One region of the Methylovorus sp. SPW-M1 genome, then DNA from elsewhere that is predicted to be linked to it. Evidence: predicted binding sites of a transcription regulator. Region 1 holds the regulator's gene; each other region holds the start of a gene.
What was found. Region 1 encodes sigma-54, which starts transcription at its own class of promoters, with help from an activator protein. Its sites were predicted from a motif close to TGGCACNNTTCCTGCT; they were not measured.
Positions count from the first base shown of each region.

Region 2: ACWWD9_RS08335 (ammonium transporter) is a predicted target of sigma-54. The motif match lies at 3,260-3,275, and genes of this name have one in related genera.
Region 3: ACWWD9_RS01625 (TorF family putative porin) is a predicted target of sigma-54. The motif match lies at 3,199-3,214, and genes of this name have one in related genera.
Region 4: ACWWD9_RS04440 (SfnB family sulfur acquisition oxidoreductase) is a predicted target of sigma-54. The motif match lies at 3,895-3,910, and genes of this name have one in related genera.

Region 1 covers NZ_CM132626.1:2,801,014-2,808,773, reverse strand. Annotated here, with positions in the region: gene hprK (HPr(Ser) kinase/phosphatase) at 1-231, opposite strand, end outside; gene hpf (ribosome hibernation-promoting factor, HPF/YfiA family) at 314-643, opposite strand; gene ACWWD9_RS13355 (RNA polymerase factor sigma-54) at 671-2,125, opposite strand; gene lptB (LPS export ABC transporter ATP-binding protein) at 2,150-2,872, opposite strand; gene lptA (lipopolysaccharide transport periplasmic protein LptA) at 2,929-3,486, opposite strand; gene lptC (LPS export ABC transporter periplasmic protein LptC) at 3,467-4,222, opposite strand; gene ACWWD9_RS13335 (KdsC family phosphatase) at 4,232-4,756, opposite strand; gene ACWWD9_RS13330 (KpsF/GutQ family sugar-phosphate isomerase) at 4,758-5,756, opposite strand; gene ACWWD9_RS13325 (cation:proton antiporter) at 6,021-7,760, shown strand, end outside.
Region 2 covers NZ_CM132626.1:1,777,992-1,785,751, forward strand. Annotated here, with positions in the region: gene ACWWD9_RS08325 (efflux RND transporter periplasmic adaptor subunit) at 1-956, opposite strand, end outside; gene ACWWD9_RS08330 (Spy/CpxP family protein refolding chaperone) at 1,332-1,820, opposite strand; gene ACWWD9_RS08335 (ammonium transporter) at 2,013-3,221, opposite strand; gene arsB (ACR3 family arsenite efflux transporter) at 3,439-4,461, opposite strand; gene ACWWD9_RS08345 (arsenate reductase ArsC) at 4,458-4,970, opposite strand; gene ACWWD9_RS08350 (ArsI/CadI family heavy metal resistance metalloenzyme) at 4,990-5,475, opposite strand; gene ACWWD9_RS08355 (ArsR/SmtB family transcription factor) at 5,478-5,801, opposite strand; gene ada (bifunctional DNA-binding transcriptional regulator/O6-methylguanine-DNA methyltransferase Ada) at 6,022-7,104, shown strand; gene pap (polyphosphate:AMP phosphotransferase) at 7,219-7,760, shown strand, end outside.
Region 3 covers NZ_CM132626.1:352,663-360,422, reverse strand. Annotated here, with positions in the region: gene ACWWD9_RS01640 (VIT1/CCC1 transporter family protein) at 200-1,243, opposite strand; gene ACWWD9_RS01635 (YifB family Mg chelatase-like AAA ATPase) at 1,257-2,747, opposite strand; gene ACWWD9_RS01630 (accessory factor UbiK family protein) at 2,757-3,023, opposite strand; gene ACWWD9_RS01625 (TorF family putative porin) at 3,266-4,084, shown strand; gene glnK (P-II family nitrogen regulator) at 4,182-4,520, shown strand; gene ACWWD9_RS01615 (ammonium transporter) at 4,533-5,969, shown strand; gene gshA (glutamate--cysteine ligase) at 6,389-7,666, shown strand; gene gshB (glutathione synthase) at 7,668-7,760, shown strand, end outside.
Region 4 covers NZ_CM132626.1:944,928-952,687, reverse strand. Annotated here, with positions in the region: gene ACWWD9_RS04460 (ABC transporter ATP-binding protein) at 1-532, opposite strand, end outside; gene ACWWD9_RS04455 (AMP-binding protein) at 529-1,770, opposite strand; gene sfnG (dimethylsulfone monooxygenase SfnG) at 1,794-2,891, opposite strand; gene msuE (FMN reductase) at 2,934-3,530, opposite strand; gene ACWWD9_RS04440 (SfnB family sulfur acquisition oxidoreductase) at 3,977-5,212, shown strand; gene ACWWD9_RS04435 (CerR family C-terminal domain-containing protein) at 5,399-6,076, shown strand; gene ACWWD9_RS04430 (efflux transporter outer membrane subunit) at 6,073-7,521, shown strand; gene ACWWD9_RS04425 (efflux RND transporter periplasmic adaptor subunit) at 7,518-7,760, shown strand, end outside.

The DNA of each region.
Region 1 (7,760 bases):
TTTCTTGAGCTCTGGCTTGGGCAGGCTGCGCAAGTAATCCATCTCGGCACAGCCCAACACCTGCACGCGGTTGGGGTGTACAAAATTCAGGTGCCCGATCAGTGCCAGAGAGGGCTTGGTCACCGTTTCACTGGTGAGCAGGTTTTCGCCGCCATTCAGCCCGGAAACCCAGGTGAGCTTGAGATTGCGGCGCATATCCCGGTAAAGCTGTGCAACACTGATGGTAGCCATATGATTACCTTATGTTCGGCAGGGACAAGGCAACTGGCGGTATGTAAGACAACACGCCTTTGCCTTGTCCCCGGTTAGACCTTTATTCCGCAGCCGCCTGGTGCTTGAGGGCACCGTTGGCCTTGTGATGGTCGCTTACTTTTTCCTTGTGCTTCAGAACCTGGCGATCCAGCTTGTCAGCCAGCGCGTCAATCGCGCCGTACATGTTTTCACCGCTGCTTTCGGCATGGATATCGTGACCCGGCACATGAATGGTGGCTTCCACTTTCTGCGCCAGCTTCTCTACGCTCATGGTGACTTTGACGTCAATCACATGGTCGAAGTGGTTACTCACGCGCTCAAGCTTGCTCTGCACATATTCGCGCAGGGCTGGGGTAACGTCGAGATGGTGTCCGGTGAGATGCAGGTTCATGATTTACTCCTTCAGGTAAAACGCAGATCAAAGCGATCTGCGCTGGTTGGCCGCGGGTATCTGCAAAGACTCGCGGTATTTGGCAATGGTGCGACGAGCAACCACGATGCCCTGTTTACCCAGGATATCCGTGATCTGGTTATCCGACAGCGGCTTTTTCGGGTTCTCTTCGCTGACCATTTGTTTGATCAGGGCGCGTATGGCAGTGGCGGAACAAGCGCCCCCGGATTCGGTAGCCACATGGCTGCCAAAGAAATATTTAAGCTCGTAAACTCCGCGTGGGGTGAGCATGTACTTGCGCGTGGTGACGCGTGAAACCGTGGATTCGTGCAGGCCCAGCTCATCGGCAATCTCGCGCAGCACCAGGGGGCGCATGGCGACCTCGCCGTGCTCAAAGAAATTGCGCTGGCGATCCACAATCGCCTGAGAAACGCGCAGGATGGTGGAGAAACGCTGCTGGATGTTCTTGATCATCCACTTGGCTTCCTGCATCTGGCTCATCAGGTATTGGCTCGAGCTTTCGCGGTTGCGCTTGAGGATGCCGGCATACAGCTGGTTGATGCGCAGCTTGGGCACGACTTCGTCGTTCAGATGGGCCAGCCAGACACCTTTGATTTTCTTGACCACGATTTCATGCTGAATGTAATGATCAGACGTGATTTTGCTGAATTCACCACCTGGGCGGGGATTGAGTTGCAGCACCAGCTGTTGCACTTCGCGCAATACGTCATCGTCGCAGGCCAGCAATTTTTTCAGTTTTGCGTAATCGCGGGCTGCCAGCAGGGGCAAGTGCGTTTCGGCAACCTTGATGGCGAGATCCACATAAGGCGTATCTGGTGGCAAGGCGCGCAATTGCAAGGACAGGCACTCGGCCAGGTTGCGCGCACCTATGCCGGGTGGGTCCAGATTCTGGATATGCTTGAGCGCCGTCTGCAACTCCAGCATGTCGATTTCGAGTTCCGGCGGCAGCATCTCGGCCAGCTCTTCCAGCGACTGCTCCAGATAACCGTCGTCGGTAATGGTATCGACCAGCAGCATGGACAAGGTCTGGTCGCGCTCGGACAGTGGCAACAGCTTGAGCTGACCTAGCAGATGATCGCGCAGGCTGAGGCTGACCGCTTCCTGGTAGCTGAAATCATTGTCATCGTCATTGCCGGAGCTGCTGTCTTCCCAGCGGTTACTGCCGCTGCTGCTGCCGAATTCAAAATAGTCATCGCCACCAAATTCATCCTGGCGGGGAGCTTCCTCCGGTGTAGCGGCCACGCTGGGCTCAGGGGCTACTGGCGCCGCAATGAAGTTGTCGGGGATTTCCAGCGGTTCTTCGATCTTGTCGGCGCGTTCCAGCAATGGATTCGCCTGCAGCAGGGTTTCCAGCTCCTGATTGAGCTCCTGCGTGGATAGCTGCAACAAACGGATGGACTGCTGCAGTTGCGGAGTCAGCGCCAGGTGTTGCGAAAATTTGAGTTGTAAGCTTTGCTTCATACGTGGGGGCCGCCAAATGTGTGCTTAGAGGCGGAAGTCCTTACCAAGATACACTTCTCTTACGCTATCGTTGTGAATAATTTCGCTGGGCTTGCCTGCCGCGAAGACGCGTCCTTCATTGACGATATAGGCGCGGTCGCAAATACCTAATGTTTCCCGCACGTTGTGGTCGGTGATCAGCACGCCAATATTGCGTTCGGTCAAAAAGCGGATGATCTTCTGAATGTCCAGCACGGCGATGGGGTCGATGCCGGCAAATGGCTCATCCAGCAGAATGAAGCTGGGGTTGGTGGCCAGGCAGCGGGCGATTTCAACGCGGCGGCGTTCACCGCCGGACAGGCTGACCGCCATGCTGTTGCGGATATGCGTGATATGCAGTTCCTGCAGCAGCGATTCCAGCTGGTTCTCCATTTGTTCTGGCGCCAGTTTCTGCAACTCCAGAATCGCCATGATGTTTTCGGCCACCGTCATCTTGCGGAAAATCGAGGGCTCCTGCGGCAGATAAGCCAAACCCAGGCGCGCACGACGGTGTATGGGCAGACGGCTCAGATCCTTGCCATCCAGCAGAATGCGCCCATCATCCAGGGCCACCAGACCTACCATCATGTAAAAGCTGGTGGTCTTGCCTGCGCCGTTAGGGCCCAGCAAGCCCACCACTTCGCCGCTATTGAGTTGCAGCGAAATATCCTGCACCACCGTGCGGGATTTATATTTCTTGCGCAGACCTTCTACGATTAATTGGCTCATGTTTACTCAGGTATATCGTGTTGCACGCCAGACTGACGGATTGTCAGCATGGCAGGTTAATTGGCCGTCGCGCCATCGGTGCCAGCCGGTTTTTTCTTGGGCTGAATAACGGCACGTACACGCCCGGTCGGCGTGGCAGGCGTTGCTGCCTGGCTGCCACCGCCAATCACCTCGGCATATTCGGCATTGGCGTCATACATGATGTAGTCACCATGCACGATGTCGTCGCCTTTTTTAACCCAGGCCTTGGTGTAGAGCTGTACCTTGTCCATACGTCCATCGTACTCGATACGTTGACCGCTGCCTTCCATATATTCGTTTTTACCTTCCATTTTTTGCTTGAAGGTGGAAGGCGTCTGCGGATTGCCGTAGGTGGTGCTGTGCTGAAAGCCTTCTTTGTCTTCGCGTACCACCAGTTTGTCGCCACGGATGATCAGCGTTCCCTGGGTGAGGATTACATTGCCGGTGTAGATGCTGGTCTTTTTGGCATCATTCACGGTGACGGCATCTGCTTCCAGATTGATGGGCTTGTCCTTGTCCGCCTTTTCGGCGTGTGCAGGCAGGCAGGCCATCATCAAAAGTAGCGGCAAAAAGCTACGGGGCAGGGTTGTCATATTTTCTCCGAATCCGGGCTTGGTTATTGGTACTGGTACTTCGTTTCGCCTGTGCTGCCTGTTTTTTAGCGGGGCTGGCGCTGGGCTTGGCATTTTTCTGTGGTGCCGCCTTGCTGGCTTTCGCTGGCGTGCTGGCCGGGGCTTTGCCAGCGGCTTTTTTTGTCACGCTGGGCGAAAGGTAATGCGCCCGCACGCGGCCACGCAGGTTGACGGTCTGGTTTTTCTTGTTGAATACCATACCGTTGGCATGAATCACCGTTTCCGGTGCCTGAGTGATCACCACAGGTTTGTCTGTCACGGCCACTTCCTGCTTGGGGAACATCTTGAGGTACTGGGTACGTACCATCATTTCCCCTTTATCCTTGGATGCCTGCCGAATGACGATCACATTATCCATGAATTCCACGGTCTCGCCATCGCTGGAGACGTTGCCGCGCTGGCCTTCAATCTGCGTGTAAGGCTTGTTGACGGCATACTGCGTAAACCGGGGCCGTTCAAGTTCGGTGGTGTCATCATCCGGGTAATGCTTCATCTTTACCGCTGCCAGCACATAGGCCAGCGCACCGTTCACATTGGTCCGTGTCGTGACAAAGTTGTCCAGAATGTAATCCGGGTCATGGCGCAAATTGGCATCCGGCCGCCGCTCGGGTGGCTGGACACTGCGATCTATCCAGAACGTGAGCAGCGCCAGCAGGGCGAGCAGCACGAGCGGAAACACGACGGTTGGACGTCCCAATATCAATCCTTACTTCAGGAACCGGGCCATCTGTGCGTCAAAGGTGCCTTGTGCTTTCATCAGCAGTTCGCACACTTCGCGCACGGCACCGTGGCCCGCGGGGCGGCTGGTGATGTAATGCGCATACTCTTTCACCAGCGGCATGGCATGCGGCACGGTAATGCCGAGGCCACCATAACGAATCGGGGGGATATCAATGACATCATCGCCCATGAAGGCGCATTCTTCGCGGCTGAATCCAAATTGCGCGCGGACTTCATCAAAGGAGGCCAGCTTGTCGTCCACCCCCTGATGAAAATGCAGAATGCCGACATTGGCGGCGCGCTTGACCACGACCTGGGATGTGCGGCCAGTAACGATCGCCATATGCACGCCGGTGGCTTTCAGCAATTTCATGCCCAGGCCATCATGCGAATGGAAAAATTTGTATTCCTGACCGTCGTCGCCCAGTCCAAGGCCGCCGTCGGTCATGACGCCGTCGACATCGAATACCACGAGTTTGATGCGCTTGGCGCGTTCTTCTACGGACAACAATTCAAACCACCTTTGCAATAAGAAGATCGTGCATATTCAATGCCCCGATCAGGGTTCCCTGCTGATCGGTGACCAACAGGCTGGTAATTTTTTTCTGCTCCATGATGGCAACCGCATCGACTGCCAGTTGCTCAGGGCGGATTTGCTGCGGCGATGTGTGCATCACATCGCGCATGTAGGTGCTGTTTATGTCCACGGCATTCTCGAACGCCCGGCGCAAATCGCCATCGGTAAATACCCCAACGGCATGCTGCTCTGCATCAACAATCGCTGTCATGCCAAGGCCTTTGCGTGACATTTCCAGCAAGCCTTCTTTCAGGCTGGCTTCAACTCCCACGCTGGGGATGGCATCGCCTGTGCGCATCACGTCGCGCACATGCAGCAACAATTTGCGGCCCAGCGTACCCCCGGGGTGCGACAAGGCGAATTCCTCGGCAGAAAATCCGCGCTGGTCCATGACGGCAATCGCCAGTGCATCGCCCAGTGCCAGCGAGGCGGTGGTGCTGGCGGTAGGCGCCAGCGCCAGCGGGCATGCTTCTTCGGTAACGTGGGCATCCAGGCTCACATCTGCCGCTTTCGCCAGCGTTGATTGCGGATGGCCGGTGATGCTGATCAGCCGCGCGCCCATGCGCTTCAATGTGGGCAGTATCACGCGTAACTCATCTGCCTCGCCGGAGTTGGACAGGGCAATGACCACATCCTTGCCGGTAATCATGCCCAGGTCGCCATGGCTCGCCTCAGCGGGATGGACGAAAAAAGCAGGTGTACCTGTACTGGCAAACGTGGCGGCGATTTTGTTTCCGATATGACCGGATTTGCCCATGCCGGTCACCACAATGCGACCCTGGCATTGTAAAATGAGTTCGACGGCACGCGTGAAGCTGTCATCCAGCCTGCGGGCTAGTGCTTCCACCTCGCGTGCTTCAATTAACAGGACTTCCCTTGCCAGATCAATCGGCGTTTTGCTTGCACCGATTTTTCGTATTTTTGATGGTTCCATACCCGGCAAGTATAAAAGGGAATGTCCGACGAATAAAGGATTTATACGTAATCCGTGCCGACTTTTGATAAAGTCGGCATAAATTTTGCCTGTAGGTTTTTTCAAGGGGAGGCGTGCATGAAAAGGGTTGTGTCTGAGGATCAAGCCAGCTGCCGGAAGATATCGATTGACCGTCTATGCATGACGGTCGGCCTTGTCTGCTTTCTCTTGTCTTCCACTCCAGACAGACCTCTTTAAATGTTGAGTTCCTTCAAAGCTATTTTAATGCACGATACCTTACCCGCTATTCTGATCCTGCTTACCAGCTCGGTGCTGGCTGTTGCCCTGTTTCGTGCTTTGCGCCTGCCGGCCATGTTGGCTTACTTCCTGGTTGGGCTGGCCCTGGGGCCGCATACCTTCGGTATTTTGCCGGATACGGAAGCCAATCGTGAGCTGGCCGAGTTCGGTATTGTATTTCTGATGTTCAGTATCGGGCTGGAGTTCAGCTTGGCCCAGTTGTATGCCATGCGCAAAACCGTGCTCGGCCTCGGCGGCATGCAGGTGCTGCTGACCATGCTCGCTGTCATGATGGCCTGCATTGCCTTTGGCCTCAGCTGGGAAACCGCATTTGTCATCGCCGGTGCCCTGTCCATGTCATCGACCGCGATTGTGTCGAAAATGCTGGTGGAAGGCCTGGAGCTGAATTCGCGCCATGGCCGCCTCTCCATCGGCGTGCTCTTGTTCCAGGATATTGCCGTGGTGCCCATGCTGGTGCTGATTCCAGCGCTGGCCTCGCATGGCGGTGATCTCGGTCAGGTATTGCTGATATCCCTGCTAAAAGCCGCGGTTATGCTGATCATCCTGTTTGTGTTTGGCAAGTCGCTGATCAACCCCTGGTTTGGTCTGGTGGCACGCCAGCGCTCGCGTGAGCTGTTTGTGATGAATGTACTCATGGTGACGCTGATGTTGGCCTTTGCCACCAAGCTCGCCGGGCTTTCCTATGCGCTGGGCGCCTTTATCGCCGGCATGCTGATTTCTGAAACCCGTTATCGCTATCAGGTGGAGTCGGATATTGCGGCGTTCCGCGACATTCTGCTCGGCCTGTTTTTCATTACGGTAGGCATGCTGCTGGATGTGCATGAACTGGCGGCCAACCTGGGGCTGGTGTTGCTGGTCACGGCCGGATTCATCCTGTTCAAGGGCGTGCTGGTGGCGGTGCTGAGCCGGGCATTCGGTCACGAGCCGGGTGTCGCGATTCGTACCGGCATTACGCTGGCGCAAGCGGGCGAATTCAGTTTTGTTTTGCTGTCCCTGGGCCTGGGGCATGGCTTGATTGGTGGGCAGGCCTTGCAGGTGGTACTGGCTGCTTCGCTGATCTCCATGGTAGTGGCGCCCTTTATCATTCAGCACAACGAGCGGCTGGGCGAGTTGCTGTCGCGCAGCTATGTTCGCAATCGCGAAAAGCAGATTCAGGATATCGAAAGCATAGGCAAGGAACTGGTCGACCACGTGATCATTTGCGGTTTCGGGCGCAGCGGGCAGTATCTGGCGCGCTTTCTCAGTGAGGAAAATATTCCGTTCATTGCGCTGGATATTGACCCTTCACGGGTGCGCGAAGCGGCCGCGGCGGGTGAAAACGTGATCTATGGCGATGCAGGCCGACGCGTGGTGCTGGCAGCGGCGGGCGCGGCGCAGGCCAAGGCGCTGATTATCAGTTATGACGATGCGCCATCTGCCATGAAGATTCTGCATGTGGTGGAGGACAATTACCCCAAGCTGCCGGTTATTGTACGCACGGTGGACGATGCCAATATGGAAGGCTTCCGCAAGGCGGGCGCGGCAGAAGTGGTGCCCGAAGTGCTGGAAGGCAGCCTGATGCTGGCTTCGCATGCCCTGGTCTTGCTCGGCGTGCCGCTGAATCGGGTGGTGAAGCGTATCCGATTGTTCCGCGAAGAGCGTTACAAGATGTTCCGCGGCTTTTTCCATGGTATGTCCGATCTGGACGAAGAAGCGCAGGAAACGCCA
Region 2 (7,760 bases), 1.0 Mb from region 1:
CGGTTATTGCGGCTCATCGCCAGCTGTGGAATCAGGATGGCATTGGTATTCACCGCTTCCTGCAAAATACCGCGCACATACATGCCCGGCAGCAGCAAGCCTTCGGGATTGGGCACCACGGCGCGCAAGGTCACAGCACCGGAGCTTTGGTTGACGGTTACACCCGTCACGCTCAGCACGCCATCGTGCGCATAGCGGCTGCCATCCTCCAGCACCACCTGCATGCGCGTGGCATTTTCACCGGATTTTTTCAGGGCGCCACTGGCGAGCTGGCGCTTCAGCTGCAGCAAGGCACTGCTGGGCTGGGTGATATCCACATAAATCGGGTCCAGCTGCTGCACGGTAGTCAGCGCTGTGGTCTGGTTCGCCGTTACCAATGCACCCGGGGTGACCGTTGAGGTCTCTACCCTGCCAGCAATCGGCGATACGATGCGCGTGTAGGCCAGATTGATGCGGGCAGTTTCCAGCGCCGCCTTGGCCGATGCCAGATCCGCCTCACCCTGACGCAGGGTCGCCTGAATATCATCATTATCCTGGCTGCTGACCGCGTTAATCTTCACCAGCTGGGCATAGCGCTCTGCTTTCAGCCGCGTCGACACCAGACTGGCTTCCGTCTTCTGCAGTGCGGCCTGCGCGCTGGCATACGCAGCCTGATAAGGCGCCGGGTCAATCTGGTACAGCAACTCGCCAGCCTTCACATTGGCACCCTCGGTAAAGGCACGCTTCAGGATAATACCGCCGACCTGCGGCCGTATCTCCGCCACCATGTGCGCCGCCGTGCGGCCCGGCAGCTCGGTTTCGAGTGGCTGCGACTGCAGCTTGATGGTCATCACACCAACTTCAGGCGCGGGTTTGTCTTTGGGGGATTTGTCGCCAGATTGGCAGGCAACCGTCAATACAGAAATAAGAGCAAGCACCGCAACGGATGCTATCTGCTGGTAAGGTATTGTTTTCATTTATTCTCCGCTTTCCCGTTTTTTTGAGCGCCGGGAAATACGTACAGGATCAATTCAATCATCAAATTCCATACGAAAGGCATGCTGGGCAGGCTCTGCATTCAAACATGGGACGGAAATTCAGCCAAGACTGGCATTCAAGCACGGAAGAACCCGGGCAGAGCACAAGCATAACATTGGCATTATTCAACGTCATGCACATAGACATAAAAACAGGACGCAGCCATTTCACTGCGCCCTGCTTTATCTCGCACCCAAGGAGCCCGCATGCTTGTGGCAAGGGCTCTCAGGCCATACACCCATCGTGACGGGTATTACTCCAGACTGAAAGATAGATCGCCGGAGTAATGCGAGCGATAAAAACCGGACCTTCTATTAGCCACGATCATCCGGCTTTTTAGGTCCACGCTCCGGCCGGTCATTCCACTTCTGCTTCTGCTCCGGCGTCAGCAAGGCATACACCTGATGCGCCGCATCCGTGCGCAAGACAATCAGGTCCGCCTGAATCTTCGCCTGCTCGGCCGCTGCCGCCTGCACCTTGGCAGGGTCGTAAGGCTCAGCCTTCGCCAGCGTTTGCAGATTCTTCATGCCATCATGCAAGGCCTGCATCTTCTGCTCACGCACCGGCTTCTGCTTATCCATAATCTGCTTCACCTGCGCCTTCTGGTCCGCCGTCAGATCCAGCCCGCGCAAACCGCGATGAAACCCGGCATCTTCAGCACCAGGACCACCGGCATGCGCATGTTTGCCATGCGGGCCAGCACAAGCCTCATCGTCACCGGCATAACTCAGCGCCGTACCAAATGCCGCAAGTGAACCCACCAGCAACAGGCCTGGCAAAATAATGTGTTTATTGATTTTCATGTCTCGCTCCTTTAACTCACTCAGTATTAAGTGTTACGCAAAGTAAGACGCCGCGTGGAGCAAAAGGTTAAAGGGGTTTGAATCAAAGTATGTTAACTGGGGTAAATAGTTGTAAAGACCATCAAACCGAATAAAAACGCCCGACTAATCGGGCGTATTAAAATTGATTCAGTTAAATTTTTTAATCCGGGTTCAATCATCTCCCAACGCACTAAGCTGCGAAGTCGCAGGGATTTTATGAATGCTCAGATCAGCGCCCATGTACTCCTCCTCCTGCGTCAAACGGATGCCAACCACCGCCTTCAGCACGCCGTAGACCACCAATCCCCCCGCCAACGCGATTGCAACACCCAGTGCCGTGCCGATTAACTGCGAAACGATGTTGACGCCGCCCATGCCTCCCAAAGCATGCGAGCCGAAGATGCCAGCGGCGATACCACCCCAGGCGCCACACAGGCCATGCAGCGGCCATACGCCGAGGACGTCGTCGATTTTCCAGCGGTTTTGCACCAAGGTGAAGGCCCAGACGAACAACACGCCAGCAACGCCACCAGTGACCAGGGCGCCCAGCGGGTGCATGACGTCGGAGCCTGCGCAAACAGCGACCAGGCCAGCGAGCGGGCCGTTGTGTACAAAGCCGGGGTCGTTGCGGCCGAGTATGACGGCGCCGATGGTGCCACCGACCAGTGCCATGAGGGAGTTCAGCGCGACCAGGCCGCTGACGGCATTAAGGGTTTGGGCGGACATGACGTTGAAGCCAAACCAGCCGACGGTGAGTATCCATGCACCCAATGCCAGGAATGGGATATTGGATGGTGGAAATGCATGCAGACGGCCATCTTTGCTGTAGCGGCCATGGCGGGCGCCTAGCATGATGACGGCGCCGAGGGCGATCCAGCCGCCCATGGCATGGACAACGACTGATCCGGCAAAGTCATGGAAGGCAAAGCCGAATTGCTGGGTAAGCCAGGCCTGAATACCGTAATGGCCGTTCCAGGCGATGCCTTCAAAGAAGGGATATACCAGCCCGACCAGGGCAAAGGTGGCGGCGATTTGCGGATTGAATTTGGCACGCTCGGCAATGCCGCCAGAGATAATGGCGGGAATGGCAGCGGCAAAGGTCAGCAGGAAGAAGAACTTGACCAGCTCATAGCCATTCTTGGCGGACAGCACATCGGCGCCGTGCATGAAATCCACGCCATAAGCAATGCCATAGCCAATGAAAAAATAGGCAATGGTGGATACTGAAAAATCCACCATGATCTTGACCAGCGCATTCACCTGGTTTTTGCTGCGCACCGTGCCTACCTCCAGAAAGGCAAACCCGGCATGCATGGCAAGCACCATAATCGCCCCGAGCAACATAAAAACTACATCATTTGCTGACTGCACTGTCTCCATTACTTACTCTCCTGTGAAATTTTTGTTTGGCTCAAAAGAGCAAAATTCAAGCCAATACAGCAAGTTATTGTTTCTTCAGGATTTCAGTTTTGGGGCATTTTAGATTTTGCACTATTTAAGTGCATTTATAAGTGCATTGCACGTTTTGTGTGCATTAAGAGGATTTTGGCTTAAGGATATTGCTTCCGGCCGCGATATCGCGCTTGAAAATGGAGCATCAACGCTTTGCCTCATACCAATGCTGACTGCGATTCACCAGTTGCACGATAAGCAGCATGACGGGCACCTCGATCAGCACACCAACCACAGTAGCCAGCGCCGCACCGGAATGAAAGCCGAACAGGCTAATGGCAGTGGCCACGGCCAACTCGAAAAAATTGCTGGCGCCAATGAGGGAAGAAGGGCCGGCAATCGCATGCGACTCGCCCACCTGACGATTCATCCAGTAAGCCAAGCCAAAGTTGAAGAAGACCTGCACCAGAATCGGCACCGCGAGCAACAGGATCACCAAGGGCTGCTCCATGATGGCCTGCCCCTGAAAGGCAAACAGCAGCACCAGCATGAGCAGCAATGCCAGCATGGACCATGGCCCGGTTCTCTCCAGCACGGCATTGAGGCGGGGCGTGCCTTGTTGCAGCAGATGTTTGCGCCAGCCCTGGGCAATAATCACGGGGATCACGATGTAAAACAGCACCGACACCATCAGGGTGGTCCATGGCACATGGATGGACGATAGCCCCAGCAACAGTGCCACGATAGGCGCAAAGGCAATCACCATGATGCTGTCATTGAGCGCCACCTGCGAGAGCGTAAACAGCGGTTTGCCATTCACCAGTCGGCTCCAGACAAACACCATGGCAGTACAGGGTGCGGCGGCCAGCAAAATCAGTCCGGCGACATAACTATCAAGCTGCTCTGCCGGTAAATACGAGGCAAACACCTGATGGATAAACAGCCAGGCCAGTAACGCCATGGAAAAAGGCTTGACCGCCCAGTTGATGAAGAGCGTGACGGAGATGCCCTTCCAGTGCGATTTCACTTCGCTCAAGGAGCGAAAATCCACTTTCATGAGCATGGGAATGATCATGACCCAGATCAGCAGGCCCACCAGCAGGTTGATTCCCGCCCACTCCAGGCCAGCAGCAACTTCAAACCACGCGGGCAGCCATTGCCCCAGCATGACGCCGACCACAATGCACAAACCTACCCATAGCGAGAGATAGCGCTCGAATATGTTCACGAGGTCTGCTCCTGTTGTTTTTGCCCTATCGCCTGCATGTGCTGCCGAATGGCATCGGGGCCCAGCTGGCTCAGGGGCAACTCCACCAGTTGAGCAACGCAGCCTTCTATCTGCTGAAAAATGCGCTTAAACGCGGCGCGCTTTTCAGAATCCGAGCCCTGCACGGCGGCCGGGTCTTCGAATCCCCAATGGGCGGCGATGGGCTTACCGGGCCATACCGGGCAAAGCTCGCCTGCGGCGTTGTCACATACGGTAATGATGAAGTCCATTTGCGGCGCATCCGCCTGGGCAAACTCATCCCAGCTCTTGCTGCGCAAGGCGCTGGTGTCATAGCCTATCGCCGCGACTTGCTCGATGGCATACGGATTCACCTTGCCATTGGGATGGCTGCCTGCGCTGTAAGCCTTGAAACGCCCCTGCCCAAGCACATTGAACAAGGCTTCCGCCATGATGCTACGGGCGGAGTTTCCCGTGCATAAAATCAGTACCTTCACCATGTTCTCGCTCATGTTCGTGCCATCCAGATAATTAGCAGCAGCCGGGTTTGGCGTCTGCCGGTTTTGTTGCTTTGCCTATCATAGTGATCGGCACACAGCATTCGCCCTGCGTGGCGGGTTCCGCCGACGACGCGCCAAATACGGGGATAGCCTCCAGCGTGTGATAGGTTTCCCATGGCACGCCCTGGGGATCCGTCACCCAGTACTTGTCTGACTTGGCATAACAACAGGCCGCGCCCAGCTCAGGCTTTACCTGCGCTGCTGTTTGCTGCTCTATCGCCTGCAGGCGCGTGTGCATCTCCGCCAGTTCGTTTTCATTCTCGACTTGTATGCCCAGGTGATTCAGGCCAGCGGGCGCGTTGCGCATGGAGATGGCAAAGTTGATGCGGGGATCATCCAGCATCCACTTGGCGTAATCGGGCTTGAGCACCGCGGGGGCCGCATTGAACAGCGCCGAGTAAAACTGGATATTGGCGTCAAGGTCGTCCACCGCGATATGGATATGCATGCGTTTCATGGTTAAGCTCCTTTGCTTGCGCAATCGAGAGAGATGCAGGCGGTTCCGCCGCAACAGTTTTCAGTGAGGAATGCCAAGAGATCATTCATGCGGGTAAAGTTGGCCGAGTAAATCACAAAGCGCCCTTCCGTCTTCGCGCTCACCAGCTCGGCATGCGCCAGCTCCTTGAGGTGGAACGACAACGATGAAGGCGGGATAGAAGCCAGCTCGCTGATCTTGCCAGCCGCCAGCCCCTCGGGCCCGGCCTGAACCAGCAGACGAAATATCCCCAGGCGCGATTCCTGAGCCAATGCGGCGAGTGCTTTTACTGCTGATGTGTTTTCCATATTTCGATAATAGTCGAAATATGGAAATGGTCAACCGGTTTATTAATATGCGAGTCTGATATTGCGAGGCTGAGTCAGCAAACTTGGGCTTGCCCATTTGCCGCTACGCGCCGTGCAGCCCCGCGCCCACTCATCAGAAAATTCAATGATAAGAAGCGGAGTGCGGGCAGGAAGCCAACGCGCTAGATTGGTACTCCCCCGATTCATTGAGCGTAAAATCATGTGCAGTTCATTAACAAGCACGCCCTACTCCATGCCCTTGATTGATCCCCGTTGGCAACAGATCCAGCAGCGCGACCCGGCGGCTGAGGGACACTTTTTGTATGGGGTGCGGACTACAGGCATCTATTGTCGTCCCACGTGTGGCGCACGCACGCCCAAACCGGAACATGTGGAATATTTCAGCTCGGCGGCAGAAGCCGAGCAGGCGGGGTTTCGCGCATGCAAGCGCTGCAAGCCACACCTGGCAAAGGCGGATGCGCAAGCCGCTCATATTGAAAGCATTGCCCAGGCCTGCCGCCAGATTGAGCAAGCAGAGCAAATCCCAAGCCTGCAACATCTGGCAGAGATGGCAGGGCTTAGCGTTTCGCATTTTCATCGCCTGTTCAAGGCAGCCACAGGACTAACCCCCAAGGCGTATGCCATGGCACACCGCAACCAGCAGCTACGGGAGCATCTGCAAGACAGCCGCAGCGTCACCGGTGCAATGCTGGAGGCAGGCTTTAACAGCAGCAGCCGCTTTTATGCGCAATCTGACAGACTGCTGGGCATGACACCCACGCGCTACCAGCAGGGCGGGCGCGGCATGCTGATACGCGCAGGAGTCGCGCCATGCAGCCTGGGCATGGTGCTGGTCGCCGCCAGCGAGCGCGGCGTGTGCGCCATTGCCATGGGCGATGATGCCGCCACGCTGCTGCAGGATTTACGTGCCCGATTCCCCCATGCCAGCGTCGTGGAACAGGATGCTGCGCTGGAGCAGCAGCTGGCATCGGTATTGCGCTTTATCGAGACACCGGCGCTGGGCCTGGATTTACCGCTGGATATTCAGGGCACGGCGTTTCAGCAGCGAGTGTGGCAGGCCTTGCGGGATATACCTCATGGCAGCACCATCAGTTACCGCCAGCTCGCCGAGCGCATAGGCGCGCCCAAGGCCATTCGCGCGGTGGCAAGTGCTTGTGCGGCCAATATGCTGGCAATGGCTATTCCATGTCACCGCGTGGTAGGCAGTGATGGGCGTTTAACCGGCTATCGCTGGGGAATTGCGCGCAAGCAGGAATTATTGAAGCGCGAAGCCAGTCAATGAAGAGGCTTCCATGTCATACGCCTGTCGACTTCGCGGGTATACACTGGAGCCCTTACCCTTAAACACACCGCCATGGCTGCGCACCCATGGCCTTATCACCGGAGCCACTTAGCCATGTTTGAATCCGCCGAAATTGGCCACAAGATAGACCGGGAGGAATACAAGAAACGCCTGCCAGCCCTGCGCGAAGCCCTGCTCGATGCGCAATACGATATGCTGCAAAGCCGCAAATTCCCGGTGATCGTGCTGATCGGTGGCGTCAACGGCGGCGGCAAGGGTGAAACCGCCAACATCCTCAACGAATGGTTTGATCCGCGGCACATCAATACCTTTGCCTTTGGCCCGGCCACCAGTGAGGAAAGCCAGCGCCCGCCCATGTGGCGTTTCTGGCAATCGCTGCCACCGCAGGGCGAAATCGGCATACTGTTTGGCTCCTGGTACAACGACCCCATCACGGATAAATCGCACGGCAAGATCAAGAAAAATGCGCTGGATAAAGCCATTGAAGACATTGTGCGGCTGGAACGCATGCTAACCGATGAAGGCACGCTGCTGATCAAGCTGTGGTTTCACTTGAGCAAGGACCAACAGAAAACCCGGATCAAAAGCCTGCAAAAAGACCCTGCCACGCGCTGGCGCATTACCGACCAGGATAT
Region 3 (7,760 bases), 510 kb from region 1:
CTTGCGGTCAGCAGGTGTTAAGACAAAGGCGTCATTATAAAACAGGCACTGCTTTCAGGCACAGGCGATTGTTTATGCGCAGCTTTCCTTGGCTCATGGCAGACAACGAGGGTCATAGGACTGCAATTGCGCTATCGGGTTCAGATCAAGGCATTTTTGAGACATCATTTGCCTGTCACTGCCTGCCACCAGTTCTGGTTCAAACCACCGACGTGCCTAGCAAGCTGCCTATCCAGTAGGTCATGGCACCTGCAGCGCTGCCAATCAATAGCATGCGCAGGCCACCCTGCCAGGCATTTCGCCCGGTAAACAGGGATAAGGCAGCGCCTATGCCAAACAAGGCCAGCGCCGTCAGGGCAATCGCCCCCATCAGCGCATGGGCACCGCCGCCCAGCAGATAAGGCAACAGTGGTACCACCCCGCCAAAAGTAAACGCCAGGAAGGAGGACAGGGCCGCCGTCCACGGCGAGCCCAGCTCATCGGGATTCAAACCCAGCTCCTCCCGCGCCAGGGCATCCAGGCCTTTTTCCGGGTCGGCCACCATGCGCTCGGCCAAGGCCCGCGCTTCGGTTTCATTCAAGCCTCGGGCCTGATAAATCAGCTGCAGCTCACGCGCCTCTTGTTCGGGGTATTGCGCCAGCTCATCGCGTTCCAGCCCGATCTGATACTCAAACATTTCGCGCTGCGAGCGCATGGAAATATACTCGCCCGCCGCCATGGAAAATGCCCCGGCCAGCAAGCCAGCCACGCCGGTCATGAGGATGGTCGACACATTGGCCGCCGCTCCGGCGACGCCCATCACCAGGCATGCAATCGAAACCAGACCATCATTCACCCCAAACACGGCAGCGCGCAGGCCGCCGCTGGTACCGGCATTACGATGACCAAGCTCGACGTCATTAATGGAAAGCGGCGTCGGATGTTCATTCTGCTGCCGCGGCTGACGGTAAACGGATAGGCCGCGTATCTTGATGGCAGCCAGCAAGGGCTTCAATCGCCGGCCTCCAAGGCTACGCAGCAACAGCAGCACCACACGAGTGCGTAAATCGGGCTGATAGGTCTGGGGCATAGCCAAACCCTTGGCTATGCCTTGTTTATGCCATATGCCGGCTTGAGACTCCGCCTCGGCGGCCAGCTGTTTGAACAGTTCGCGATGCGCCTCGACGGGCTCCTGCACTGACATTTGTCTGTAAATGCAGGCGGATCGCATTTCTTCAAGCCAGGCGGAATGGTATTTTTCCATGAGATGTAAGCCTTTATATTTCGTGCTTGCGGTACTGAATCGCCTCGGCCACATGCGCAGTTGCGATATCCCTGGCACCCACCAGATCGGCAATCGTGCGGGCCAGCTTCAATATCCGATGATACGCCCGGGCGGACAGGTTGAGCCGATTGATGGCCTGCTTTACCAAGGCTTGGCCTTGGGCATCCAGCTCGCACCAGATATCGATCTCATGACTTTCCAATAGTGCATTGGCTTTCCCCTGGCGTTGCACTTGCAGCGCACGCGCAGCCTCGACACGGCGACGCACCAGATCACTGCTTTCGCTGCTCTCACGCGCCAGCAATTCATCGTCGCGCAAGGCAGGTACTTCTATATGCATGTCAATACGATCCATCAGCGGGCCGGAAAGACGATGGCGATAGCGCGACACCTGGTCAGGCGTGCAGCGGCATTTATTGTTGTAATGCCCCAGATACCCGCAAGGGCAGGGATTCATCGCGGCTACCAGCTGAAAGCGCGCGGGGAAATCTGCCTGCCGGGCAGCTCGGGAGATGGTGATGCGCCCCGATTCCAGCGGCTCGCGCAGCACCTCAAGCACCTTGCGATCAAACTCCGGCACTTCATCCAGAAACAGAATGCCGTGGTGCGCCAGGGATATTTCGCCCGGGCGTGGCACACTGCCGCCGCCCACCAGCGCCACCGCCGATGCCGTGTGGTGTGGCGCGCGGTAAGGCCGCTGCCGCCAAGCGCTTGCTCGAAACGCGCCGTTGAGCGACTGAATGGCGGCAGACTCTAATGCTTCTTCTTCGGTCATCGCGGGCAAAATACCTGGCAATCTGGCGGCCAGCATGGACTTCCCGGTGCCCGGCGGTCCTTGCATCAAGATACTGTGCCCGCCTGCCGCCGCCACTTCCAAAGCACGCTTGGCATGTGCCTGCCCTTTCACGTCGGCGAAGTCAGCATAAGCTAGCGTGGTGGATGGCACTTCCGGCTGCTGCAATGCCAACGGCGACTGACCAAGCAAATGCGCGCATACCGCAAGCAAGCTGCTGGCGGGCAGTATCTGCGCATCCGTCACCAGCGCAGCCTCCGCTGCACTGGCTTCGGGCAAAATAAAAGCCCGGCCATCGCGCCAGGCTTTATAGGTCATGGCCAAGGCCCCCTTAACGGGGCGCAGCTCCCCGGTAAGGGCGAGCTCTCCAGCCATTTCATATTGCGCCAAACCCTCTATCGGCAATTGGCCGGACGCCGCCAGAATCCCGATCGCGATCGGCAAATCATAGCGCCCACTTTCCTTGGGAAGATCGGCAGGCGCCAGGTTGACCGTAATGCGGCGAGCAGGAAATTCGAACTGCGCAGTCTGCAAGGCAGCGCGTACTCTATCTTTGCTCTCCTTCACCTCAGCTTCGGGTAAACCGACTATCGTAAAGCTGGGCAATCCATTGGCAAGGTGCACTTCCACATCCACTGGTGGTGCATCCATGCCACACAATGCACGACTTTTAATGACCGCAAGTGACATGATTCACATCTAACTGTTGGTTTTTTGCAACAAAACTTCCAGTTCTGTCAGTTTTTGTTCCATTTTTTCCAATTTACTCTGCGCCTCATCCAGCTGTTGCCTTGCAACCCGCAACAAATCGGCCTGTACGTCAAATTCCTCTCGAGAAACCAGCTCCAACTTGGTGAACGCGCCCTGTAATAGTGCATTTAAATTCTTCTCCAGATCACCCAATGGGGATGATTTGGAAATTTCCTTTATTTTCAATGACAAATCATTCAAAAAAGCCGAATTCATGTTTCATTTACCTCCATCCATTACGTCATATTGGCTGTTATTCAGTGCGCGCATACATATGTAAACGCACCATAGGGGTGCCGCAAATTATTGTAAACAAGGAAATACTCTCATTGTTTCACCCAGCTCATTACTTTAGCATTGTAACTCAATGTTTTTCCGTGCTTTGTCTTTTTGGCACGAGTGTTGCTTTATGTTTGTTGCTCGTTTTATGTTGTTTTTTTACTCTGAAAGGAAATTCAATGCGTAAATCGCTTTTACTGGTAGCCGTTCTGGGCACCTTCGCAGCACCTGCTGCCGTTTTGGCCGCCGACGCTGCCGCTGAAGAAGCTGCTTCGCCACACACTTTCACCTACAACGTTGGCCTTTACAGCCAATACATCTTCCGTGGTTTGACACAAACCGCTAATGAGCCAGCTCTGCAAGGCGGCGTTGACTACTCCCACTCCAGCGGTTTCTACCTGGGCACCTGGGGCTCCAACGTTAGCTGGACCAATGCTAACAACGCTGGCGGCAACTCCATGATCAAGCAAGACAGCAGCCTTGAGTGGGATATCTATGGTGGCTACCGCAGCACCATCGGTGACACTGGCATTGGCTACGATGTTGGTTTGCTGCAGTATGTATACCCAGGCAAGAAAGTTACCGGCGCACAAGATCCTAACACCACTGAAGTTTACGGTGCTTTGACTTGGAAGTTCTTCACTCTGAAAGATTCTTACGTTGTTTCTGACGGCGCTTTCGGTGTTGATGATGGCCGTGGTTCCAACTACGTTGATCTGACAGCTGTATATCCATTTGCAGATACTGGCTACTCGCTGATTGCCCACGTTGGCTACCAATACTTTGACGGCACTGCAAAATCCCTCAAAGGTACTAGCGAAGACAACGACGATCGCTTCACCTACACCGACTGGAAACTGGGCGTAGCTAAAGCCTGGGACAACGGTGTTAACGTTGGCGCTTACTACACCGGCACCGACACCGACAATGCCTGGAAGCTTGACGGCAAGAACATCGGTAAAGATGCAGTTACCGTTTACGTTCAAAAAACCTTCTAAATTCATTTAACCCTCAAGGTTAAATTGTTTAGTTAAACTGGGATGAGGCGGCTGAGCAACCCGCCTCATCACTTTCAACACTCATCAGGAGACACGCATGAAATTCGTATCCGCGATCATCAAGCCATTCAAGCTTGACGAGGTACGGGAGGCTCTTTCCGCCATCGGCGTACAGGGGATCACCGTTACTGAAGTCAAGGGTTTTGGACGTCAAAAGGGCCACACCGAGCTGTATCGTGGTGCCGAATATGTCGTCGATTTTCTGCCAAAAGTAAAACTCGAAGTCGCCATTAAAGACGACATGCTCGATCAGGTGATTGAAGTGATTGAGAAGTCCGCCACCACCGGCAAAATCGGCGATGGCAAAATTTTCATTTTTGATCTTGAGCAGGTTTATCGCATCCGTACCGGTGAAACCGGTCCTGACGCGCTCTAATAGGGGACAGCCATGAAACGATTTTTATCTCTGATTACATTAGTTGGTATGTTGGGCCTGGGTACACTGGGCGCCAGCACCATTGGTTTTGCCGAAGATGAAGCTCCGGCAGCCACCACCACCGAGGCAGCTCCTGCAGCTGCCCCAGCTGAAGCAGCGCCTGCCGCTGAGGCAGCTGCTCCTGCAGAAGCCGCACCAGCTGCTGCTGCAGAACCAAAACTGGATACCGGCAGCGCTGCCTGGATGATCACTGCCACTGTGCTGGTCGTGATGATGGCGGTACCTGGCCTGGCTCTGTTCTACGGCGGCCTGGTTCGCACCAAGAACATGCTGTCCGTGGGCATGCAGGTATTCGTTGCCTTCTCCCTGATCTCCGTGCTGTGGGCCGTATATGGCTACAGTATGGCCTTCTCGGAAGGGAACGCGATTGTCGGCGGCCTGAGCAAAGCTTTCCTGGCAGGTGTGACGCCTGACAGCCTCAGTGGTGTTATCCCTGAGTATGTCTTCATCACCTTCCAGCTGACCTTTGCTGCCATTACGCCAGCCCTGATCATCGGTGGTTTCTCCGAGCGTACCAAGTTCCCAGCCGTGCTGCTGTTCCTGGCACTGTGGGTGACTTTCGTTTACATCCCAATCGCCCACATGGTTTGGGGCGGCGGTCTGCTGAGCGATGCTGGCCCACTGTTTAACGGTCACGGCGCCAAGGACTTTGCTGGTGGTACTGTTGTGCACATCAACGCTGGTATTGCAGCGCTGGTAGGTGCCCTGGTTATCGGCAAGCGTATTGGTTACGGCAAAGAAGCCATGCCTCCACACAACCTGGTAATGACACTGATCGGTGCTTCTTTGCTGTGGGTGGGTTGGTTCGGTTTCAACGTAGGTAGCGAACTGGCTGTTGATGGTGTTGCTGGTCTGGTTCTGATCAACACACAACTGGCTACTGGTGCCGCTGTTGTTGGCTGGGTATTTGCTGAATGGCTATTCAAGGGCAAACCAAGCATGCTGGGTGCTGCTTCTGGCGCGATTGCTGGTCTGGTTGCCATCACCCCTGCTTGCGGCTTCATCGGCCCTATGGGTTCCATCATCCTCGGCTTCCTGGCCAGCTTCCTCAGCCTCTGGGCCGTTACCAAGCTGAAGAATGCCCTGGGTTATGATGACTCTCTGGATGTATTCGGTGTACACGGCCTGGCTGGTATTCTGGGCGCGATCGGCACCGGCGTGCTGATGTCTACTGACTTCGGCGGTGTTGGTTATGCTGAAGGTGTAACCCTGGGTCAGCAAGTAACGACCCAAGCCATCGCAGTAGGTATCACTGTGGTATGGACTGGCGTTATCAGCTACATCCTGTTCAAGATTGTTGACATCGTCATCGGCCTGCGTGCAAGCGAAGAGTCCGAGCGCGAAGGTCTGGACACCACTGAACATGGTGAACGTGCTTACCACTACTAAGCCCTGACGCTTAAGTAGCAGTTAGTCAAAACGGGCGCAGTGATGCGCCCGTTTTTTTATTGCACATTAAATTATTCAGCACGCGACGACCCAAGCCGCAGCAACATCCATGGATTGACACAGAGTCATCAAGCCATTGCCTGGTTTTGCACATTCATGGTGCACAAATGCACATTTTTCAGCTTTGGCAGGCTGTTTACCCCAGGAAAATAGCAGAGAATGCCGCCTCAAGAGCTGGCACAGCGTTTGCTTATGTATGATCAGGCATAAATTGCTCCACACCTCGGTGTTTCGAACATTTTATTGCTCGGTTTCCATGCATTATCTCCTCCTCTTCGGGCGCAATCTGCGCCCGTTTTTTTTAGGCAGATGGATGCAACTAAGCTAAAATCCTACGGACTCATACAATTTGATTGAATATGGTCCCTCATCTTACAACGGCCTTGACCGGCCCCCTGTTATCCCTTGAGCAACGCATGCTGGCAGCCATGCCACAAATCGAACATTGGTTTCGCAGCCAATGGGCCGAATATAGCGTTCCTTTTTATGCTTCCGTTGATTTGCGCAATGCCGGTTTCAAACTGGCTCCGGTAGATACCAATCTATTCCCCGGCGGATTCAATAACCTGAATCCCGAATTTCTCTCCCTCTGCGTGCAAGCCGCCATGAGTGCAGTTGAGAAGATCTGCCCGGATGCCCGGCGCCTGCTGGTGATTCCCGAAAACCATACCCGTAATACCTTTTACCTTCGCAATGTAGCAGCGCTGACCAACATCCTGCGGCATGCTGGTTTGGAGGTACGCATTGGCAGTATCTCGCCCGAAATTACCGAGCCGACCTACCTGGAAACGCATGATGGGGGCAGCATTCTGCTCGAGCCTGTGCAGCGCAAGGGCAATCGTCTGGTGCTCGATAATTTCGACAGTTGCGCCATTCTGCTCAATAACGATTTATCCGGTGGTGTGCCGGAGATTCTGCAAGGGCTGGAACAGAACCTGATTCCCCCCTTGCATGCTGGCTGGGCTACCCGCCGCAAATCACAGCACTTCAGTGCCTACAACCGCGTTGCCCAAGACTTCGCCAATCTGCTTGGCATTGATGAGTGGTTGGTAAACCCGTATTTCGATACCTGTAGCGGCCTGGATTTTCATGCGCGCGTAGGCGAAGCCGAGCTGGCTGAAAAAGTGGAACAGCTGCTCGCCAAAATTCGCATCAAATATGCGGAATATGGCGTGGAGCAAGAACCGTTTGTCATCGTGAAAGCCGACGCCGGCACTTACGGCATGGGCATCATGACGGTGAAAAGCCCGGATGATGTCAAAGACCTCAACCGCAAGCAGCGCAATAAAATGGCCGTGGTCAAAGAAGGCCTGCAAGTATCCGAAGTGATACTGCAAGAGGGCGTATATACGTTTGAATGCATCCATGATGCGGTGGCTGAGCCCGTGGTCTACATGATGGATCACTTTGTGGTGGGCGGTTTCTATCGTGTGCATACCGGACGTGGCGTGGATGAAAACCTCAATGCCCCTGGCATGCACTTCGAACCCCTGGCTTTTGAAAAACCTTGCTCGCTGCCCGACTGCGCAGGGGCGCCCGATGCGCCACCCAATCGTTTCTATGCCTATGGCGTTGTCGCGCGACTAGCCTTGCTGGCAGCGGCAATTGAGCTGCAAGAACACGACCCAGACCAATAATATGCAGCTACTCTTCATTCTGGATCCGCTGGACAAGCTGGTCACTTACAAAGATACCAGCCTCGCCATCATGCGCGAGGCTGCGCGTCGCGGC
Region 4 (7,760 bases), 1.1 Mb from region 1:
CCAGCAGCAGAAGCCGGGGCTCGGCCGCCAGCGCACGCGCCAGCTCCACCCGTTTTTGCAGGCCATAGGGCAAGGTGCCGACGATGCTGTTGCGCCAGGGCTGTATGCGCAGAAAATCAATGATCTCTTCGGCGCGCTGGCGCTGGATCACTTCATCGCCCGGCGCCCGGCCGATATGCAGCGCCTGCTCCAGCCAGCTGCCACGTACCTTGAGGTTGCGCCCGGTCAGCACGTTATCCAGCACGCTCATGCCCTTGAACAAGGCGATGTTCTGAAAGGTGCGGGCGATGCCGCGACGCGCCGCCGCATGCGGCTGCATGCGACGCAAACGGGTACCGGCATAGGTAATGTCGCCGATATCCGGCTGATACACGCCATTGATCACATTCAACAGCGAGCTTTTACCGGCGCCATTGGGGCCGATCAGGGCGCAAATCTCGCCCTCTCGCACGGCAAAGCTGATGTCGGTAATCGCCTTCACGCCTTTGAATGACAGAGAGATATGGTTCAGCTCAAGCAAAGGGCTGCTCATGATGGAATCCCCGCAGTATTAATGGCAGCCGCCGCAAGGCTGGGACTGGCTTGCACTTGCAGCGATGAGGGACCACGTTTGACCACGCGCGCCCGGCCGCCTTCCAGCACATACCAGTAGGCATGCTCTTCCCAGTTGCGAATCTCGATGCCCAGGCTACGGAAAAAGCGCAGTGAAGATTCCGGCAAAGGCTCGCCCACCAGCAAGGGCACGCGCGTGCGGCTAAAGCCGATGACATCGCGCAGCGGGCTGATCACCAGCCAATTCGCCAGCGTCAGCGACAGACTGAAGCGTCGGTTCGACTTCGCTGCAGGCTTCAGCGAGATGGGCGGCGGATTGCGCGCGGCACTTGAGGTGCGCAGGGCCCAATCCACCAGGCGTCGCCGCCAGGTACCGGGTTGCGGCAAGCGCTGCTGCACCAGTGATTCCAGCCGCTGATAGGTTTCGCGCGTGCCAGCCACCAGCGTGGGGCCCAGCTCGCGGCGGTCGTTATCGCGCGTTGCCAGGTTTTCCGGGAAATTCAACCTGAACCCGGCCAGCAACCAGGGGGCCAGCAAATAGCGCGCGTGACCGCTGGCAGCAAATGCTCGCGCGGCCAGCGCCTCATCCGCTGCGCTCAGATTCTCCTGCCGCAGCAGGCGACGGCCTTCATTCAGCAGCTCGTGATGGCTGATGGTCTGCAAGTGCACCAGACCTCCCGCATCCAGCCGGTGAAAGGCAAAGGCATGATCCACCGGGGCAACCAGCGGTGCCTCGTGCAAGGACGCTGCCGCGAGCTTGAGTGCATCGGCATAATCCAGACGCGACGCCTGCGCATCGCCCGCCAGCCCACGACGGTCAGCGTAAATCACCAGCCGCGGAGCAAGCTCAGCCTCCGCCAGCAGCGCCACTTCATCTTCGCCCTCGGCAAACACAAAGGCCGGACGCAGCTTTTGCAGCAGCTGTACGGTCACCGCACGCTCCACCAGCAAGTCCACTGGCGCGGCAAAGCCGCCCAGCCATTGCGCCGCCAGCTGCAACAGCAAGGCCTGCGGCCGTGGATGGCTGAGCAGAAACAGCGCATCGCCCTTGTTGAAACCGCGCTCACGCAAGACGGCAGCGAGCTGCAGCACTTCGCGCTGCGCATCCTGCCAGCGCAAGGCATGCCAGATGCCCAGCTGCTTGTGGCGGATGGCGACATCGGCACCGCGCTGCTCGGACTGCGCCCGCAGCAGGCTGGGTAGCGTATCGTTGCTCATGGAATAGGCCTGCCTTTTTCTGCTCACGCGGCCAGGGCGACCTTGCCAGCTTCGAGCTCACGCACCAGCGGCAAGACCTTCTCACCGAAGTAGGCAACCTCTTCCTGGAAGTGCAGGAAACCGGACAACACCAGATCCACGCCCACGGCCTTCAGTGCCACAATGCGCTCGGCAATTTGCTGTGGGGTGCCGATCAGGTTGGTCTTGAAACCATCGTTGTATTGCACCAAGTCTTCAAATGTCGATTTGGCCCAGTTGCCTTCGCCTTCAGGGCTGGATTTGCCTGCCTGCTTTGCAGCATCACCAAAGGCATTGACCGCCTCGGGGTTGGCCTTGGCAATAATCTCGGCCAGCACGGCCCTGGCTTCTTCTTCGGTATCGCGTGCAATCACAAAGGCATTCACGCCGATCTTGACGCTGTGGTTATTGGCCGCAGCCTTGGCGCGGATATCGTCAACCTGCGCCTTGATGCCTTCCACCGTATTGCCGTTGGTGAAGTACCAGTCGGATACCTTGGCGGCCATGTCGCGTGCCGCACGCGAGCTGCCACCCTGGAACACTTCAGGTTGCTTCAGTGGCTTGGGTTTCAGCGAGTAATTGTGGAAACGGTAGAAATCACCGTGATAGCTGAAATCATCCCTGGACCAGATGCCTTTCAGCGCCTCGATGAATTCCTGCGAGCGGCGATAGCGCTCGTCATGCTCCAGCCATGGCTGACCAATCGCCACAAACTCGCCCTTGAACCATCCAGAGACAATGTTCACGGCAATACGGCCACCACCGGTGAGGTGGTCAATAGTCGCAATCTGCTTGGCGACCACGGCAGGGTCCCACGGTCCCGGCAGGATGGCGGCAATCACATTCAGCTTCTCGGTCGCGGCCAGCAAGGCATGCGAAAACGACACGGACTCATGCTGATATTCCGCACCATAACCGGCGGTAAAGCGGATCTGGCTCAGGGCATAGTCAAACCCCGCTTTTTCGGCAATCTGTGCCAGCTTCTTGTTGTATTCAAAATCCCAGCTGGTGCGCTGCTCGATATTGCTGACGACCAGGCCGCCACTGACATTGGGTACCCAGTAAGCGAACTTGATGGGGGCTTGTTGCGAAGGTGTGCTCACAATGAATTCCTTTCGTAAATAAGGTCGTGATATGCGAATAAATCAGGAAGCGCTGGCAACCAGCTTGGCGGTGGCTTCGGCCGCTTCAGGCGTGGCCAGCTCGCGGTGCTTCAAAAAAGGCAGTGCGCGCTCAATGGCCAGGTCGATGCGCTTGTCCAGCGCTTCGTTGCTGATCTTGTAGTTGGTGAATTCGCTCTCGATGGCATACACGCCCACTGGCAAGGTCAGCGACTGGAAGAAGCTGAACATGGGGCGCAATTGGTGCTCGATCACCAGCGAGTGACGCAGGCTGCCGCCTGTAGCGGCCAGCAGCACGGGCACATCAATCAGGGATTCGTAATGCACCAGGTCAAACAAATGCTTGAGCAGGCCGGTGTATGAACCACGGTAGACCGGGGTGGCAAAGATCAGCACGTCGGCGCTCTCGATATCGTCAATGGCCTTGCGCACAGCGGGCTTGATGCTGTCATAGTTGAGCGAAGCACCAAGGTCGGGGCCCAGTTCGCCCAACTCAATCAGCTTGAGTTCAATCGGTAGGTGCTTGCCCAGCCGCTCGGCGATCTCCTCGACCAGTGTCAGGGTACGGGAGGGACGGCTGGTACTGCCTGCAACAGCCGTGACTTTCAGTTTCTTGCTCATGGTGACTCCTATTGTCAGGTTCGCGGCTCCAACAAAGAGCCACACTCCCCTAGCTAATAGCAGCAACCGTGCCACCTTAATTTTTTTATTAAATTCATATACTTAATAAAAATACGGCGCTGCCTGACCTGTTGCATATGCCGCCTGCATGCTGACCGGCTGCTGCTCAATCAGCAGGTTTTTGCTGAAATCTGATCAAAGGCTGGGGACTTTCTGGCGTTTTCGGGAGAGATTTGGCGGTTTAACGCCCTGGATGCGGGGAAATCTGCTGATCTGGCAGCACCCGGACAGCAGCCTGCTGCTACAGCCGCGCTTCACAGCATCGCCTGCAAAAATATTCATTATAAATCATAGACATAATTGCTGGCACGCTCTGTGCAATTCCTGATGCAGATGGCCTCACAGCCACATTTTTATCTTATGTTTATTCATGATCAGGAGTTTGTATGACAACAGCATCGGTATTGCACAAGGAAACAGAGGCCGCGATAGCGTCTCGCCCCCTTGCCCATATCATTAAATCCGACGAGGAAGCGATTGCCGTCGCCCACCAGGTCGCCGCGCACATTGCCAAAGAGGCCGCCGTGCGTGACGCCGAGCGCCGCCTGCCACGCGCAGAGCTGGATTACTTTTCGCAAAGCGGCTTGTGGGGCATTACCGTGCCCAAGGAATACGGCGGCGCGTTTGTCTCCAACAACACGCTGGCAGAGGTGATTGCCATCGTGGCGGAAGCCGACCCCAGCATCGGCCAGATCCCGCAAAACCATCTTTATATGGTGGAAGGCCTGCGTCTGGATGGCACGGAATGGCAAAAGAAGTTTTTCTTTGATCTGGTATTGCAAGGCGTGCGCTTCGGCAATGCCTTCTCCGAGATCGGCACCCGCACGGTGAATGATGTCAAAACCCGCCTGACCCCGACCGAAGGCGGCTACCTGCTTTCGGGCAAGAAGTTTTACTCGTCCGGTGCGCTGCTGGCGGACTGGGTTCCCGTCGTTGCCAAGGATGAAAATGACAACACCGTGGTCGCCTTCGTGCAGAAAGGCAGCAAGGGCCTGACCATCATTGACGACTGGTCCAGCTTTGGCCAGCGCACCACCGCCAGCGGCACCACGGTGCTGGAAAATATCTTCGTGCCCAGCGAATACGTCTTGCCGCACCATCTGGCGTTTGATCGCCCCACCCCCATGGGCCCGATTGCGCAGATCATCCAGGCCGGGGTGGATACCGGCATTGCCCGCGCGGCCCTGCGCGATACCTTGCACTTTGTGCGCAACCACACCCGCCCATGGATAGATACCGACCTCGAGCATGGCTACGAAGACCCGCTCACGCTCAAGGATATCGGCGATATCCAGATACGCGTGCATGCCACCGATGCGCTGCTGAAGCGCGCAGGCGAATTCATTGACGCTGCCCAGAAGAACCCCAACGAAGACACCGTGGCCGCCGCCTCCATCGCCGTGGCTGAAGCCAAGGTGCTGAGCACCGAAACCGCCCTGCTCGCCGGCAGCAAGCTGTTTGAACTGGCGGGTACGCGGTCCACGCTGGGTGAATACAACCTGGATCGCCACTGGCGCAATGCGCGTACGCACACCCTGCATGATCCGGTGCGCTGGAAATACTATGCCGTCGGCAACTATGTGCTGAACAAAGTGAATCCGCCGCGGCACCCCTGGATTTAACATCGTCATCAGTTCTGCAACCCTGGCTGATCAGACGCCTGGCGGGATATTCCGGCCAGGCGTTTTTTTTGCTGACGCGGGGAAACCTGCCTTGCATAAGGCCGCACTTAAATCTTTGTAAAGTTTATTGATCAAACGTTTGTTTGATGTATGATCCCAGCTCGTCTATTGTCTGGTTGATGCCTCATGTCACCCCCCACCCCTCAAACAGCCAGCCGCACCGACGGTGCGGAAGCGCGGCAGAAAATCCTGCTCTGCGCCCTCAAGCTGTTCGCCGAAAAAGGCTATGCCAAAACCAGCGTGCGGCAGATTGCGCAGGCCGCGCAGGTCAATGTATCTGCCATCAGCTATTACTTCACGGATAAAGCGGGCTTGTATCGCACGGTGTTTTCCATGCCGGATCTGATTGCGCGTCCCTGCGAATTTGCCTTTTCTGCCCCCGGCCTGTCCTTGGCTAGCGCTTTGCAGCAGTTCTTTGTGGAGTTCTTCCAGCCCCTGAAAATGGGCGATGTGGTGCACGATGTGGTGAAACTCCGCCACCGCGAGATGCTGGAGCCGACCGGCGTGTGGGAGCAGGAAATAGAATGCGAAGTGAAACCACATCATCTCGCCATGGCGAAGCTGCTCTGCCAGCACCTGGGCGTAAATGAGCCGGATGATGAGATTCGCAGCCTGGTGATGGCCTGTTTTGGCATGGCCGTACATATGTATATCGGGCAGAAGGTCATTCGCCATATGTCGCCACAGCTGGTGGAAAACCATGCCGCGCTGGACCGCATGGCGGAACGCTATGGCCGCTATGCGCTGGCCATGGTGCTGGACGAAAAGGCCCGCCGCGCGGGCGCCGGGGAGCAAGCATCATGAGCACGACATCACGCAAGATTCTCCTGTCGGCGCTCATGGCGAGCTTGCTGGCAGGCTGCCAGGGCTGGCCCATGGTGGGGCCCGATTACCAGAAACCCAAGACGGTGACACCCGATAGCTGGCAGGTACAGACTCCCGTGCCAGCCGCCCAGACCGCGGACTGGTGGCGGCAATTCAATGACGATGTGCTGCTGGAGATCATCACTGCTGCCGAGCGCAATAGCGCCAGTGTGGCCGATGCCTACAAGAATATCGCGTCTGCCCGTGCCAATCTGGTGGCGGCGCGTGCCATGGGTTTTGATGGCCTGAGTGCCACGCCATCGATCAGCCGCAAGGCTTTCTCCTTCGGCGGCGATCCCACCCTGCTCACGCAGCAGCAGATCAGCTTTGATACCTCGTGGGAGATCGACCTGTTTGGTGGCCTGCGCCGCGAACGCGAATCCTCACTGGCCGATTACGATGCCAAACGCAATCTGCTGCAGGATGCGCGGCTGTCCGTCGCCGCGGAGAGTGCCAAGGCTTATAACGACTACCGCTTCTGCCAGCAGAAGGTGCGGCTGTACGAGCGTTATCTGGAATCCAAGACCCGCAGCGCAGAGTTGACGGCCTCGGCCACCGCACACGGCTTCAAGTCCGACTCGGACAATGCGCTGGCGCAAGCCACGCAGGCCCAGGCCGCCAGCGACCTCAATGACCAGCAGATGCAATGCGAATTGCAGATCAAGGCCATGGTGGCGCTGACCGGCATGGCCGAGCCACAGCTGCGCGAACGCCTGGCGCCGCGCGACTTTACGGTGCTGCAACCCGGCAGCTTTGATGTGCCCTCGGTACCGGCTGTGCTGCTGGAGCAGCGCCCCGACCTGCTGGCCGCCGAACGCGATCTGGCCGCCGCTAGCGCCCAGGTGGGCGTCAAGGAAGCCGACAGATACCCCAAGATCACCCTCAGCGGCAATATCACGCCGGTGCGCTACCTCAATTCCGGTGTCACCAATAATGCCCTGACCTGGTCTTTCGGCCCCACCATTGATATCCCGCTGTTTGACATGGGGCAGCGCAAGGCCAATGTCTCCGCGGCCTGGGAAAGCCTGCGTGCTGCGGACAGCAATTACCGCAGCAAGGCGCGCACCGCCATCAAGGAAGTCGAGCAGAAACTGCTGACACTGCAAAGCTATAACGCACGCCAGCCCAGCCTGCAGCAGGCCGCCGACAATTACGCGCAAGCCTTGCAGGCCATCAGCCAGCGTTATGAAGCGGGGTTTGATAATGCCATCGACCTCGAAACCACGCGGCGCAATGCGCTGGAAGCCGACTATGCGCTCACCCAGCTGAACCAGAACCGCATTACTACCCTGATTGAACTCTACATTGCCGTGGGTGGTGGCTGGCAAGGTGCTGATACGCCACTTGCCGCCAACACTCCCGATTCCACCGAGAAACAACCATGAAAAACCGCGCTCCTTACCTTTCCCTGGCCCTGTTGCTGACCACTGCCTTGCTGACGGCCTGCCAGCCTGGCAAATCCGGCTCGGAGGCCGGTGAAACCAAACCCGCGCTCACCGTACGGCTGGTCAGCCCGCAGGAAACGGCAGCCGCCACCAGCATCACCGCCAATGGCAACATCCTGGCCTGGCAAGAAGCCATTATCGGCAACGAAGTCAGCGGCTTGCGGCTGAAAGCGGTGTAC